DNA from 4 places in the Psychrosphaera sp. genome. Region 1 is predicted to be linked to each of the others. Evidence: predicted binding sites of a transcription regulator. Region 1 holds the regulator's gene; each other region holds the start of a gene.
What was found. Region 1 encodes sigma-54, which starts transcription at its own class of promoters, with help from an activator protein. Its sites were predicted from a motif close to GTTGGCACGNNNNTNGNNT; they were not measured.
Positions count from the first base shown of each region.

Region 1 (3,186 bases):
AGTGCAAACGGTAACATTACTTTTGATTTAGTTCGCCAACGTGTAAAAGCAATAGGCGATACTGAAAACGGTGGCCGTGTCACCACAACTATTAAAATCAAGCCAAAATCAAAAGACGACTCAGAGAATAACTAATGACGAAATTGGTAGCACAGCATTTAGCCAAAGCCTACAAAAACAGACAAGTCGTTAAAGACGTAAGTCTATCTGTTGAAGCCGGTCAGGTTGTCGGTTTACTAGGGCCAAACGGCGCAGGTAAAACAACAACGTTTTATATGATTGTTGGCCTTGTGCCGAACGACAAAGGCTTGATACAGCTCGACGACATTGACCTGAGTCACGAACCGATGCACGTTCGAGCTCGCAAAGGAATTGGTTATTTACCACAAGAGTCGTCAATATTTAGAAAATTAACGGTTTCTGAAAACATCATGTCTGTGCTGCAAATGCGCAAGGACATAGACGCAAACCAGCAAGCAGACTTACTTGATGATTTAATTGCCGAATTTCACATCGACCACATCCGTGACAGTCAAGGAATGGCGCTGTCTGGTGGTGAACGTCGCCGAGTTGAAATCGCGCGTGCACTTGCCGCCGATCCGAAGATTATTTTACTCGACGAACCGTTTGCAGGCGTTGATCCAATTTCAGTCATCGACATCAAAAAGATCATCCAACAACTGACAGCAAAAGGCATCGGTGTATTAATCACTGACCACAATGTTCGAGAAACACTTGATGTCTGCGAAAAAGCCTATATCGTTAGTCATGGAGAGCTGATTGCTGAAGGTACGCCTGCTGAAGTACTAGAAAGTGAGATTGTTAAGCAAGTTTATCTTGGTGACCAGTTTAAACTTTGATAATTTATACAACAAGAAAGTTAATTAAGTCAGTAAGTTCCGGGAATAAATGAGACCAACACTACAACTCAAAATGGGTCAGCAGTTAACAATGACCCCACAGCTGCAACAAGCGATTCGTTTGCTGCAATTGTCGTCTTTGGAACTGCAACAAGAAATTCAAGAAGCGCTAGATAGCAACCCATTGCTCGAATCAGAAGATGACTCTAATTACGACAGCGCTCCGGAGTCATCAGACAATACAGACGACAACTTTCAAGCTGAATCGGCACAGGAGTCACTCAACGGGAGCAATGACGACGCAGGCGATGATATCGAGTGGACCAAAGACGAGATAAGTACCAACGAAGCACTCCAGGATCAGACGATAAGCGACGACCTGCCAACAGACTCTTCTTGGGACGATTACATGAGTGCTGCACCTGCTAGTTCTGGTCCAGCTTATGAAGGTGAAGATACGGTTTATCAAGGTGAGACCACCACTAATATCCAAGATCACCTGCGCTGGCAGTTAAACCTCTCACCATTTTCCGATGATGACCTTGCTATTGCGACAGCAATCATCGACGCCATTGATGAAAAAGGATTTTTAACCGTATCTGCAGAAGATATTGTCGAAGCAGTTGATATTGAAGACGTCGAAATCGAAGAAGTCGAAGCCGTTTTAAAACGTGTACAGAATTTTGACCCTATCGGTGTTGCCTGTCGTGGGCTGCAAGAGTGTATGGTTGTTCAATTAAAACAATACAGCGATGATACACCGTGGAAACAAGAAGCCATTGACCTTATTCAAGAACACATCGACTTATTGGCCAACCGCGACTATCGCACCATCATTCGCAAGACAAAACTAAAAGAAAACGACTTAAAAGAAACCTTAGAACTTATCCAACAACTCAATCCAAATCCGGCTAGCATTGTCATCAAAGATGAAATTGATTATGTAATTCCGGACGTTAGCGTCGTTAAGAAAAAAGGTCGTTGGATTGTTGAGCTAAATTCCAATTCTATGCCTAAAATTAAAGTGAACGAACAATATGCTTCGTTGTCTAAAACGGCAAAGAACAATTCCGATGCACAATTTGTTCGTTCTCATTTACAAGAAGCTAAGTGGTTTATCAAAAGTTTGGAAAGTAGAAACGACACCTTGTTAAAAGTATCTAATTGCATTGTGCAACAACAACAAGCATTTTTCGAGTATGGGCCAGAAGCAATGAAGCCTATGGTACTCAACGACGTGGCAGAAATGGTTGATATGCATGAGTCCACGATCTCTCGTGTGACCACGCAAAAGTACATGCACACTCCTAGAGGAATATTTGAACTCAAATACTTCTTCTCAAGTCACGTAAGTACCGAAAACGGTGGTGAGTGTTCCTCAACCGCTATCCGTGCATTAATTAAAAAATTAGTCGCCGCTGAAAACCAAGCAAAACCGCTCAGTGACAGTAAAATTGCTGATATTCTGGCCGAACAGGGCATCCAAGTAGCCAGAAGAACTATCGCAAAATACCGGGAATCGTTAAACATTCCCCCTTCAAACCAAAGAAAACGATTAGTGTAGTTTCACTATTCAATCAAAAGAAGGAAGAGCATATGCAAATTAACCTAACTTGTCGTCATGTCGATGCAACAGAGTCCCTAAAAGATTATGTTGATACGAAATTTGCAAAACTAGAACGTCATTTTGATCATATTAATAACGTCCATGTGATTTTAGACGTAGAAAAGCTAATTCAACGCGCAGAAGCGACCATGCATGTTAATGGAGGTGAGCTTTTTGCAACCTCAGAGCACAGTGACATGTATGCAGCGATTGATTCTTTAATTGATAAACTAGACCGACAGGTCAAAAAACATAAAGAGAAGTTAACTCGTCATTAGAGGACCATTGAGCTGGCGCACATCGCCAGCTCTCGGCAATCGACCCGAGTATATTTAGGAGCGCTATGGACTGCACTCCTTAACCCATCTTTTGAAGTAAAATCAAAAGAACGAAGCAGTATTAAAGCCATGAAATTAAAAGTACTCTTGCAACCAGAATGCACCAAAGTGCTTTCCGATTGCCAAAGCAAAAAGAAAATTCTCGAGCACATTGCTGAGATAGCAAGTAGTCAATCTCCAGAACTGAATTGTACCGAAGTACTGTCCAGCCTTCTGAATCGTGAAAAGCTTGGAAGTACAGGAATAGGGAATGGAGTGGCGATTCCTCACGGTAAAATCAAAGCCGACGGCTCTCCAGTGGCAGTTTTGTTAGTTAGTCACCCAGCTGTTAAGTATGATGCCATAGACAATCGCCCCGTCGATGTGTTTTGTGCATTGCTTG
Region 1 covers NZ_CEYNSH010000008.1:26,447-29,632, forward strand. The annotation lists gene lptA (lipopolysaccharide transport periplasmic protein LptA) at 1-135, shown strand, start outside; gene lptB (LPS export ABC transporter ATP-binding protein) at 135-860, shown strand; gene AC4E96_RS03885 (RNA polymerase factor sigma-54) at 910-2,424, shown strand; gene hpf (ribosome hibernation promoting factor) at 2,457-2,744, shown strand; gene ptsN (PTS IIA-like nitrogen regulatory protein PtsN) at 2,874-3,186, shown strand, end outside.

Region 2 (3,186 bases), on a different contig from region 1:
GCGACACAAAACTGGGTTGTCATGATCCTCGCACTGGTCGTTCTGTTATTCATTGGTTATAGAACCGTAATCAGTGTTAAACGTCCACTTGCGGCGGTCAATGAAGTCTTAAACGTTGTTGCAACCGGTGATCTCACCGTGAAGCTAGACGACTCAAGTAAAGACGAATTCGGTGAATTAGCGAAAAATTGCAACATGCTAATTGAAAGCCTTCGTGAGTTGATTCACGGTATTGTAAGTCGTTCAAATCAATTAGCGACTGCATCTGAAGAAACATCAATGGTCGTTAAAGAGTCAACGGTTGCCATCAACGAGCAACGCTCTCAAGTAGAACAAGCTGCAACTGCCACCACAGAAATGGCCAGCACATCTTACTCAGTAATGGACCGTGCAAATGAAGCATTGAGTGACATTAAACAAGCTGACCAAGATGCTGAACGCGTTAAAGGAATCTCAGATAACAATAAGCAAACAATTATCCAGCTAGCGAGTGAAATTGAACAAGCTTCTGGTGTTATCCACGAAGTTAACGAACACAGTGCCGCTATCGGTGGTATTTTGGATGTTATTCGCGGTATCGCAGAACAAACTAACTTGTTAGCACTTAACGCAGCGATTGAAGCCGCACGTGCGGGTGAACAAGGTCGTGGTTTTGCCGTAGTAGCCGATGAAGTTCGTTCACTTGCAAGTAAAACACAAGAGTCGACTGAAGAAATTCAGAGCATGATTGAGCAATTGCAACGCGGTTCAAAGTCTGCGGTTAGTGTAATGAACCACTCTAAGACCCAAGCGGATGTGTGTGTTGAGCAAACAGAGCAAGCGACCTTAGCATTAAACAGCATTACTGATTCAGTACACCAAGCTAATGACATGAGTGAACAAATCGTGTCAGCAGCAAAAGAGCAGAACGAAGTCAGTAATGAAATCAGTGAACGACTAGAGTCTATCGTTGCCATTGCTGAACAAACCGCTTCAGGTGCTTCTCAGACGGATCTATCGTCACAAGAAGTGGCGCGCTTAGCAGAAGAACTACGCCAGTCTGTAGAGCAGTTCCGACTGTAATCCTGCCCTCGCCCATCGATAAGTCGATGGGCCTCAAAGCAAACAAAAAGCCAGCATCATAATGATGCTGGCTTTTTTATGGTCAAGTACAGAGAGCATTTAAGCTAACCAACAAAAGACACTCCAGTGATTTTAAATAACAAGTTGTCAGAATATTTTACACGATTTGGATTTCTAGCAACACAAACAAAATAAAACATTGATTTAAAAGGAAATTAATTAGCCAGCCCGCTGGCCCGATCCTTGCTTAAACCTCCCTGTACCTGGTTAAATTTAAAATTCTAAAGGGATGTTGAAATGAAGAGTAAGCTCTTAAAAAGTGTAATAATTACGGCAGCTTTAACTATTAGCGGAGTAGCTAATGCAAGTTTAATTACGTTCTACGACACCGTAAGTGGCGGGCAAAGCCACTATGACGCAACAATTGCAGCTTCATCTGTGCAATCGGATAGCAGTTATACGCTGACTGCTCAAGGGTCTGGTAACAGTTGGGGGTTTGGTGACTTTACTATCGGTACGGCCTCAGGAAGCTCATGGACAAACCCAAACGCAGGGTATGCTATGACTGGGGCTGCAATTAATACCACTGGCTCTTCTGGAACAAATGATATAATTACCTTTACTTTTACAGATTCAATTAATGCATTTGGCTTTGAATTAGGAGATTGGGGCACCTGTTGCTATCCGTCAACGGTCAGAGCATCTTTTGATAATGGTGCCTGGGTAGACATTGGTACCATGACGCAAGCATCAGATAACCCCAATTACGACCCAAATAATTCGTCGCATGTAAACAGTGGTGGAACTCAAGGCAAAGGGGTCTTCATCGGACTGATTGATGACAGCGCAGTTTTTAATACCGTAAAAATCGATTTCACTGCAAGTGGTGATTTTCTGTATGCCGGGGGGACTATTAAATATTCAACTTTTGATGTTGGTGGTGCTGTAGTTGTAGATAACCCGTCACAAGTTCCAGAGCCCACATCTCTAGCAATTTTAAGTTTAGGCTTGCTTAGCCTTACAATTAAGCGAAAAAAAGTATAAATGGATTTACTTAGAAAGTATCAAAGCAAACAAAAAGCCAGCATCATAATGATGCTGGCTTTTTTATGTGTTCGCTATAGCTTATACGTATCGTCTTTCCGTTGCCGCTTTGAAATTCACTTTTGGCATTTCAAATATGGCTTAGATATAGAAATAAGACGTTATGATTTAGCCCCACAAGACTCGCGCACGACGAGTTTTGTTTTCATAAATGAATTGGTTACTGGTTCGCCCTTAATGAGCTCTACAAGCTTATCTACAAGTAATACGCCTGCCGCCGTAGAATCTTGTCGACACGTAGTCAATGCAGGCTTGGTATAACGAGCAATTGGCACATCATCAAAACCCACGACTGCGCAATCATTTGGCACCGTCACATTACGCTCTTCAAGCGCTTTTAATACACCTGTCGCAATCAAGTCACTGGCGACAACAATGGCATCGAGAGGCTTACCTTCATCTAGCAACGCGACAGTGGCATGATAACCGTCTTCTTCCGTATTTGCCGCATCCTTTTGTAATTGTTCATCTACTAGTAAACCGGCCTTAATCAGTGCCTCACTATGTCCTTCATAACGGGCTCTAAATTCTGGGGCTCCATCGTGAACAGAACCCACAAAACCAAAGTGCTTGCGGCCGTTGTCAATTAGGTGTTGAGTAATTTGTTGCCCACCGTGAAAGTTATCACATCCGATCGAGCACGTTTCAAAGCTAGTTGTTGCCGCGCCCCAACGGACAAATGGGGTACCGTGTTTGACCAGCTCTCGCAGTTTACTTTCATAATCTAGGTAATCGCCATAACCTAGCAAAATCAAACCGTCGGCCTTATTACTGTCTTTAAAAACAGAGTGCCAATCAGCATCTAACTCTTGAAATGAGACAAGCAGGTCATAACCTAATTTGCCGCACTCACGAGTAATACTGCCAAGCATGGATAAGAAAAAAGGATTGACGAGCGAGTCATCACTCATAGGGTCTTCGAATAACAAAAGCGCCAATGTGGTACTGGTTTGAGAGCGAAGACTACTGGCGTTTTTATCTACCGTGTAGTTGAGCTCTTTGGCGATTTGTTGAATTTTT
Region 2 covers NZ_CEYNSH010000003.1:60,434-63,619, reverse strand. The annotation lists gene AC4E96_RS01615 (methyl-accepting chemotaxis protein) at 1-1,062, shown strand, start outside; gene AC4E96_RS01610 (PEP-CTERM sorting domain-containing protein) at 1,360-2,106, shown strand; gene AC4E96_RS01605 (LacI family DNA-binding transcriptional regulator) at 2,268-3,186, opposite strand, start outside.
Region 2: a site for sigma-54 is predicted at 1,293-1,311, ahead of AC4E96_RS01610 (PEP-CTERM sorting domain-containing protein). Genes of this name have one in related genera too.

Region 3 (3,186 bases), on a different contig from region 1:
GTATTACTTTTGAGGATATTCGCTTCTGGTTTCTTTTTACTCGGGTTTGCTTTTTTTGACATACCAGCCAGTTTTACCTTGGCTCCATCACGAATTTTCAATACACCTTTGTGAACGACCTTTTGGCCTTCTTCTAAGCCACTCAAGACTTCGGCTAAACCAGGTTTGCGTTTACCAATCTCAATTTTAGTGCGAGACACCGAATTGTCGCTGTTCAACACATATACAAAGTGCTCGTTATTTACTGGCACAATTGCTGATTCTGGAATAACTAAAGCTTTGTTACTTTCAAACACAATAGCGAGTTGAAGTAGCATACCTGGTCTTAACGCATTTAATTTGTTATCAAATAATGCTCTTACAGTGAACGCACGAGATGTTTGGTCGATACGAGAACCAATCGCGTCGACCTGACCGATAAATGGTTGTTTGAAAGCAATATGGTTGGCTCTAACGGTTTGACCTACTGCAACTTGAGTTAGGTATTTTTCTGGTAGCTGGAATTCAACTTTGATTTTACTGATGTCATCTAACGTTGTGATCACCGTATTCGAGGTAACGAGCTGCCCTGGACTGATTTGTCTCAATCCCAATAACCCAGAAAATGGCGCTTTAATGAACTTCTCTTGAAGGTTAGCCGTCGCGACGTTTCGTCTGGCAACCGTTGCATCAATTAAACTTTGCTGTTGTTCAAGTGCACTTTTTGCTGTGGCACTTTGCTTCTCTAAGTCTTTAAGGCGATTAAGCTGACGACGTTGTTCTTTGAGTGTAGCATCGAGTTCGGCAATAAGCGCTTGTTCTTGATCATGGCGAAGGGTCACCAACAAATCGCCTTTTTTGACACGTTCACCATCATCAAAATGTACATCAATGACGCGAACGGTTTGCTCTGCTTTTAATTCAATTGATTCATTTGCTTGTGCGTTACCTAATGCTGCTACTTCGTCATTGAAGGTTTCGCGACTAACGGTTTTCACTTCGACGAGTGGCGCCCCACCAAAGCGGCCTCCGCGTTGTTGTGTCTCTTCTGGCCAAAATACAAAAGCCAACATGCCGGCTAATAACACGACAATCCATAACACTGGATTCTTTAACATTTAGATTCATCCCATCAACTGTTATCGTCTCAATGACTTCACCATCATTAAAACAGAGTATTTAAAAGTAGCTAACAAATGCAAAAAGCATTGTTACCTATAATAGTTGAATGATACGTAGTTAACCTATTGTTAGACCATGCGGTTTGGCTTGATTTCCTTTGCACTTATCTTGTTGTTTATGACTTCTTTACAGAACTTTACGTAAGCTGTGAATTCTTTACATCAATTATGTGTTAGCAATTAATAATACTCGACTTTTTTGATTTTTCTTGGACGACTATTAATCATGTAAAGGTCGTAAACCAATCGCATGTCTAATTCTAATTCAGTCGCATATGTGTCACCCACAGGGTAACTTTTTACTACTCGAGCCCCTCGAATGACCCCCTCAACACGCGCTTTCATTTTGTCATCTGACGCGACTAAGTTTTGAACGTTTGACTGACCTTTAATCTGATAACCATAGACCTGTTCAGCTAGCTCACGGTAAGCGTCTAACTTTGAGGCACGCATCGCCATTATTTGCTTAATCTCACTATTAGCACTGGTTTGAGCTGAAATTGGCGCATAGCCTATGGCACGAATAATAGGAAATTGCTCTGGCTTTTCATATTCCCAGATCACGTGTTTATCTAACAGTGATGTACAGCCACTGATGAGTAACGCAAATAAAAATACAAACCCTGATTTAAACTTCATAACCTTTACCTTGTAGCAATATGTGACGAGTCTATTGTGGCAAAAATAAATAATAGATTTGCCGCTGATTTATGAGCAAATGCATCAGTTATTGCCATTACCGGACGAAGATCGGCAATAAACACAAATATAACCTCTTAGTTCTGATTGAATACAATATTTAGGCCAACTATCCCTTTTAACTCATTTGGCCTAGATATTGCTTTACCTAAGGTAAAACAAGCAGTGATTGTTCTGATAGTACTACTAAGTGCTAATATTTTGACGGTTAAGAGACTTCGGTGATGAAAACAAGATTGATAGTAACTTACATAACGGCATTGTCTTTAGTTCTGTTCAGTGAATTGTGCTTTGCTGATTGGTACGAAGCAACGGGACAAGCCAAAGTCCGTCATGGAGATGTAAAAAGCGCGAAAAGCCGAGCAGCCCAGGATGCGGTTAAACAAGCCATGTTATTTGCAGGAGCAAACGTAGCCAGTATTCAACAAATCTCAGAAGGTTTGTTAGTCGATGATACATTACAGGTTCATGCTAACGGCGCCATCAATCGTATAGAAGTCGTAGAAGAACACCAACGCGGAGATTTGATTTCTGTCACTATTCGAGCAGACATTTTTCCTGAAGAGCGCGCTTGTTACGCCTCTGAATTCGGAAAAAAGGTCGCCATCACTCAGTTCCCAATTCAACACTGGGAACAAGCCAAAATAGGCTCTATTTACCAGCTTGAAAAAGCGATTCCGAAAAAGATTGTGCAACTGTTTCAGTCAGGTGCAAATACCGTTTACCCGGTTCCTTGGTTTAATAAGAAGCTCAACGTCAATATCGACTTTGAGCAACAAGGCCAAGTTAGATATCAATTGATCAACGCGGTTGCAGAACAAGCGAATACTCAGTTCGTCATGTTTGGTCGTATTAGTGACTTATCCTTTGGCGAGCAAACCAATGACTTTGCTTTTTGGCAAGATGATCAATTTGAACGCTATTTTACAATGGATGTCATTATTGCCAATGCATTGACACACGAAGTCCTGTATCAAAATAAATTTCATGCTTCAGCCGATTGGGAGTTTGACCAACGAGTTCCAGTCCAGGTTAATAGCAGAAAGTTTTGGAACTCTGAGTATGGAACTAGTATCGATCGACTATTGGCAACAATGCGTGACGACATTTTATCTGAGCTAAGTTGCCAACAATTGCAAAGTAAAATACTAGCGGTTAACAACGGTAACCAAATTCAAATCAATATTGGTCGCGGCCAAGGTGTGTTTGTTGGCCAAGAGTACCGTGTCAGCTACCGTGCTGATGTTATTGATGATAGCGGAAACTTACTGACTAATTTTGTGATTAGTCCATACAGAGTAAAAATCACTCAAGTATATGAGAACTC
Region 3 covers NZ_CEYNSH010000021.1:17,904-21,089, reverse strand. The annotation lists gene AC4E96_RS07965 (efflux RND transporter periplasmic adaptor subunit) at 1-1,097, opposite strand, end outside; gene AC4E96_RS07960 (LPP20 family lipoprotein) at 1,341-1,799, opposite strand; gene AC4E96_RS07955 (flagellar assembly protein T N-terminal domain-containing protein) at 2,084-3,186, shown strand, end outside.
Region 3: a site for sigma-54 is predicted at 1,951-1,969, ahead of AC4E96_RS07960 (LPP20 family lipoprotein). Genes of this name have one in related genera too.

Region 4 (3,186 bases), on a different contig from region 1:
TAGTGATTAAGCAGTTCGACTTTAACAAATGACTGTTAAGAGTCTCTGTTGTTACTTTTCCGTCATCAATTGACTTTAATAAAGACGCGTCAAAGTCGTAGTGATCAACGTCGATATCGATATCGTCAATATTTGTTCCAGGTAAAGAGGTTACTTGAAAGTGTTCGACTTCAGTTACTTTAAATAAGTCGACGGTAACAGTTTCTCCTGCACATTCGCTCAAGTCAGTGGTCATGGCATGAGATACTTCTTGCCAGTCGTTAAATCGCGTTTGGTTGAAGCTGTTTAAGTATAACTTAAACGATTTGCTTTCAACCAAATTAGGGCTAGTAACAGGAATACGAAATTCGGCGATAGCCACGACAGGCTTTCCTTTGGCGTTGAGCCAACTTACTTCATAACCTGTCCATAAGTCAGTCCCCTTAAACGGGAGTGTCTCGCCTAAATTTAAATCATCGCGGTTTAGGCTACGAGGCACCGCTTGTAGTAATTCGGGTTGATATTGTGTGGCGTACTCAGTGGTTTTTCCTAAGGTTAGGTTGTCGAGTGCACCAGAGTCGTTATAATTTGCAGTCATTCTTGAGATTCTTTATTTAGATTCTTACTAACTAATTGCCGTATATTGTAATTGGCAACGATTAAAAGTGAAACGTTAATGTCGAAAAACACTGATTTACATGCCGCTTGGACTCAATTTATTAATAGCTGGTTAGAAACCGCAGAAAAAACGGGTTATCCAAAAATTGAACCTGACTCAGACTGGCCTTCACCGTGCGAATTTGAGGTGGCCGGAAAAGTATACTGGAAGCCAGTGTTGATAAACGAACACAGCGATAAAACGTTTGCTTTTGATAACGTAGAAGAGGCGCTAGGGGTTCAATTAAATAAAGAATATACCGAATATTTTTCTATGTACTTTGCTGATGGTGTCAATGCTATTCACGACAAAGGACCGTTTCAGTTTTTGCAGGCATGGTCAGAAGACGACTTTGACCGCTTACAACAAAATTTAATTGGTCATTTATTGATGAAAGATAAATTAAAACAATCACCAACACTGTTCTTTGCGGTCACTGACGAAGACGATCTTAATTTAGTCGTCGACAATGAAACAGGTAATGTCTGTTTAGAGTATGTCGGTAAAGAACCTCACGAAGTGATTGCCAACAGCCTAAGTGAATTTATTCGCTCAGCCAAGCCGGCAGAGGCTCAATAATCAATCTTCTTTAAGAAAACTGTGAAGCACCTTCAGCTCTTCTCTAATCGATTTGAGCTCGGCTTTGACGTCGCTGAGCTCAGCTTTCAACGCTTTTGTTTCTGTTTTTAATTGGGTGACTTCTTCCATTAAGGTTTGCGTATCTGAGTCGGCTAGCGGTGTTTTAAGGGCTTTGCTGCAGGTATCACTAGACGCGTGTTCATCCAAACGCGTTTTAGCTTCAGCAGGCATGCTTTGATACTGCTTAATACCACTGACAATGACTGGCAGTATTTTAGGTCCTTGCATGCGGGCTTTCACTAGTGCCACGCTGGGTGTTTTACCCTCTAGTTCGAGTGTTCTACAAATGATTAAAATCTCATTTGTGTTCATCGCGGATACTCCAATTATCTGAATTTCTTTATAATTTCCAAACTGTCTCAGTGGTTATATTGACTAAGGTGTTAGCGAATTTTACTAATTGATTAGTCTCAACCGCTAATGAATGAATAACAATGTTTTTAAATCTCTTTAAAAATCAATGGTTTAAAAGTTGGAACTATATTTGTATAGTACAAGGCAGTTCAGTATTTTACTGATAATAACAAATACCCTGTACGAAAACATGGAATTAAAAGGAAACTAACAATGAAATCAACTTTAAAAGCTGCTCTATTAATTATCCCACTATCTTTTTCTCTAACGGGCTGCATCATCGTCAACAGCGATGAAGTTGATCCTGATAACTGGTCTTCATCAAGCGACTGGAAAAAAGAGCAACGAATCAATAAAGAAAAGATTGCCACACTTGAACTAGGTGATAGCTATAACAGTGTTAAAAATACGATGGGCACACCTGACTTAAACGAAGCGTTTGAAGACAATGGTGAAACGGTTCAAGTATTGTTTTATCGCACAAAGCACGTGCATTCTGACAGCCAAACGACAAAAGATGAGTGTACGCCATTAATCTTCAAAAACGGCAAGTTAGTAGGCTTTGGTCACAAAGCTTATAACAAGCTATAAAACGCAAGAAAACTCCTAATTTAGCTGAAGGGCAGGCCTTTTCCCAAGATTACGCCCAACTTAAAATAAAAAGCTTTCGTATTTCGCTACGAAAGCTTTTTTTTGGGTTAATTATTGGCTGGAATCGCACTGACCTCTTGCCACTGCGTTCGCTTAACTTGTGTGTTGTGATCGATTGCGGTGGTCGCGGCAATCTTTGTGTCATCAGCACTGACTGAGATTCCCGATAACTTCATTGGTACTTCAATTTCCGTCATCTCACTATCATTTAAATTAATACGATATACAGTATTGGTTGATGAAAAATACACATAGAAATGTTCATTAGTGATACTCATCATATTTTGATAAATATTTAAGCTTATCGGCAGTTCGATAGTGAGTGGCTTAGTTACTCCTACTAATGAGTTGAATGAAGTGTAATAGACATGGCCATCAGGCGCGGTTAATAACTGGCGAGGCTCTTTTGACTCAATTTTTTCGTACGTACCAGTGATTAAATCGTATTGCCAAAGCTGAACTCGTTTTTCAACCGTAATTACAGCGAATAATTTCCTGTTATCTGGACCGATCACAGCGTTGTTTACGAAGTGATCTGACGGAAATTCAACTTTTCGTTTTTCGCCTGTGTAACGGTCCATCAAATATACGTTTTCCTGGTAGTGAATAACATACAGTGAGCCATCCCTAGAAGCGGTTGGTGGATAGATTATTTTACTGTCAGCTTCACTAATGCTAGTCAACCGTCTTAATTGGTCTTTGAAAAACCAGTACTGATAAGCACCACTTCTATTGGATACAAATATAAGGCCGTCGTTGGTAAATCTTGGGAATTGATTGACTCCATCTGCCTCAAACACATCGTCTTCTAGGACGTTAAATGCCATATCAAAAACTTTAAGTTGGTTTTCGGGGTTTGCCTCATCAACGGTTAGTGCTTGGTTTTTATTAATAACAGCTACGTG
Region 4 covers NZ_CEYNSH010000018.1:54,746-57,931, forward strand. The annotation lists gene queF (NADPH-dependent 7-cyano-7-deazaguanine reductase QueF) at 1-577, opposite strand, end outside; gene syd (SecY-interacting protein) at 656-1,216, shown strand; gene AC4E96_RS07280 (hypothetical protein) at 1,217-1,588, opposite strand; gene AC4E96_RS07285 (DUF3192 domain-containing protein) at 1,844-2,221, shown strand; partial or broken gene AC4E96_RS07290 (TolB family protein) at 2,329-3,186, opposite strand, start outside.
Region 4: a site for sigma-54 is predicted at 1,748-1,766, ahead of AC4E96_RS07285 (DUF3192 domain-containing protein). Genes of this name have one in related genera too.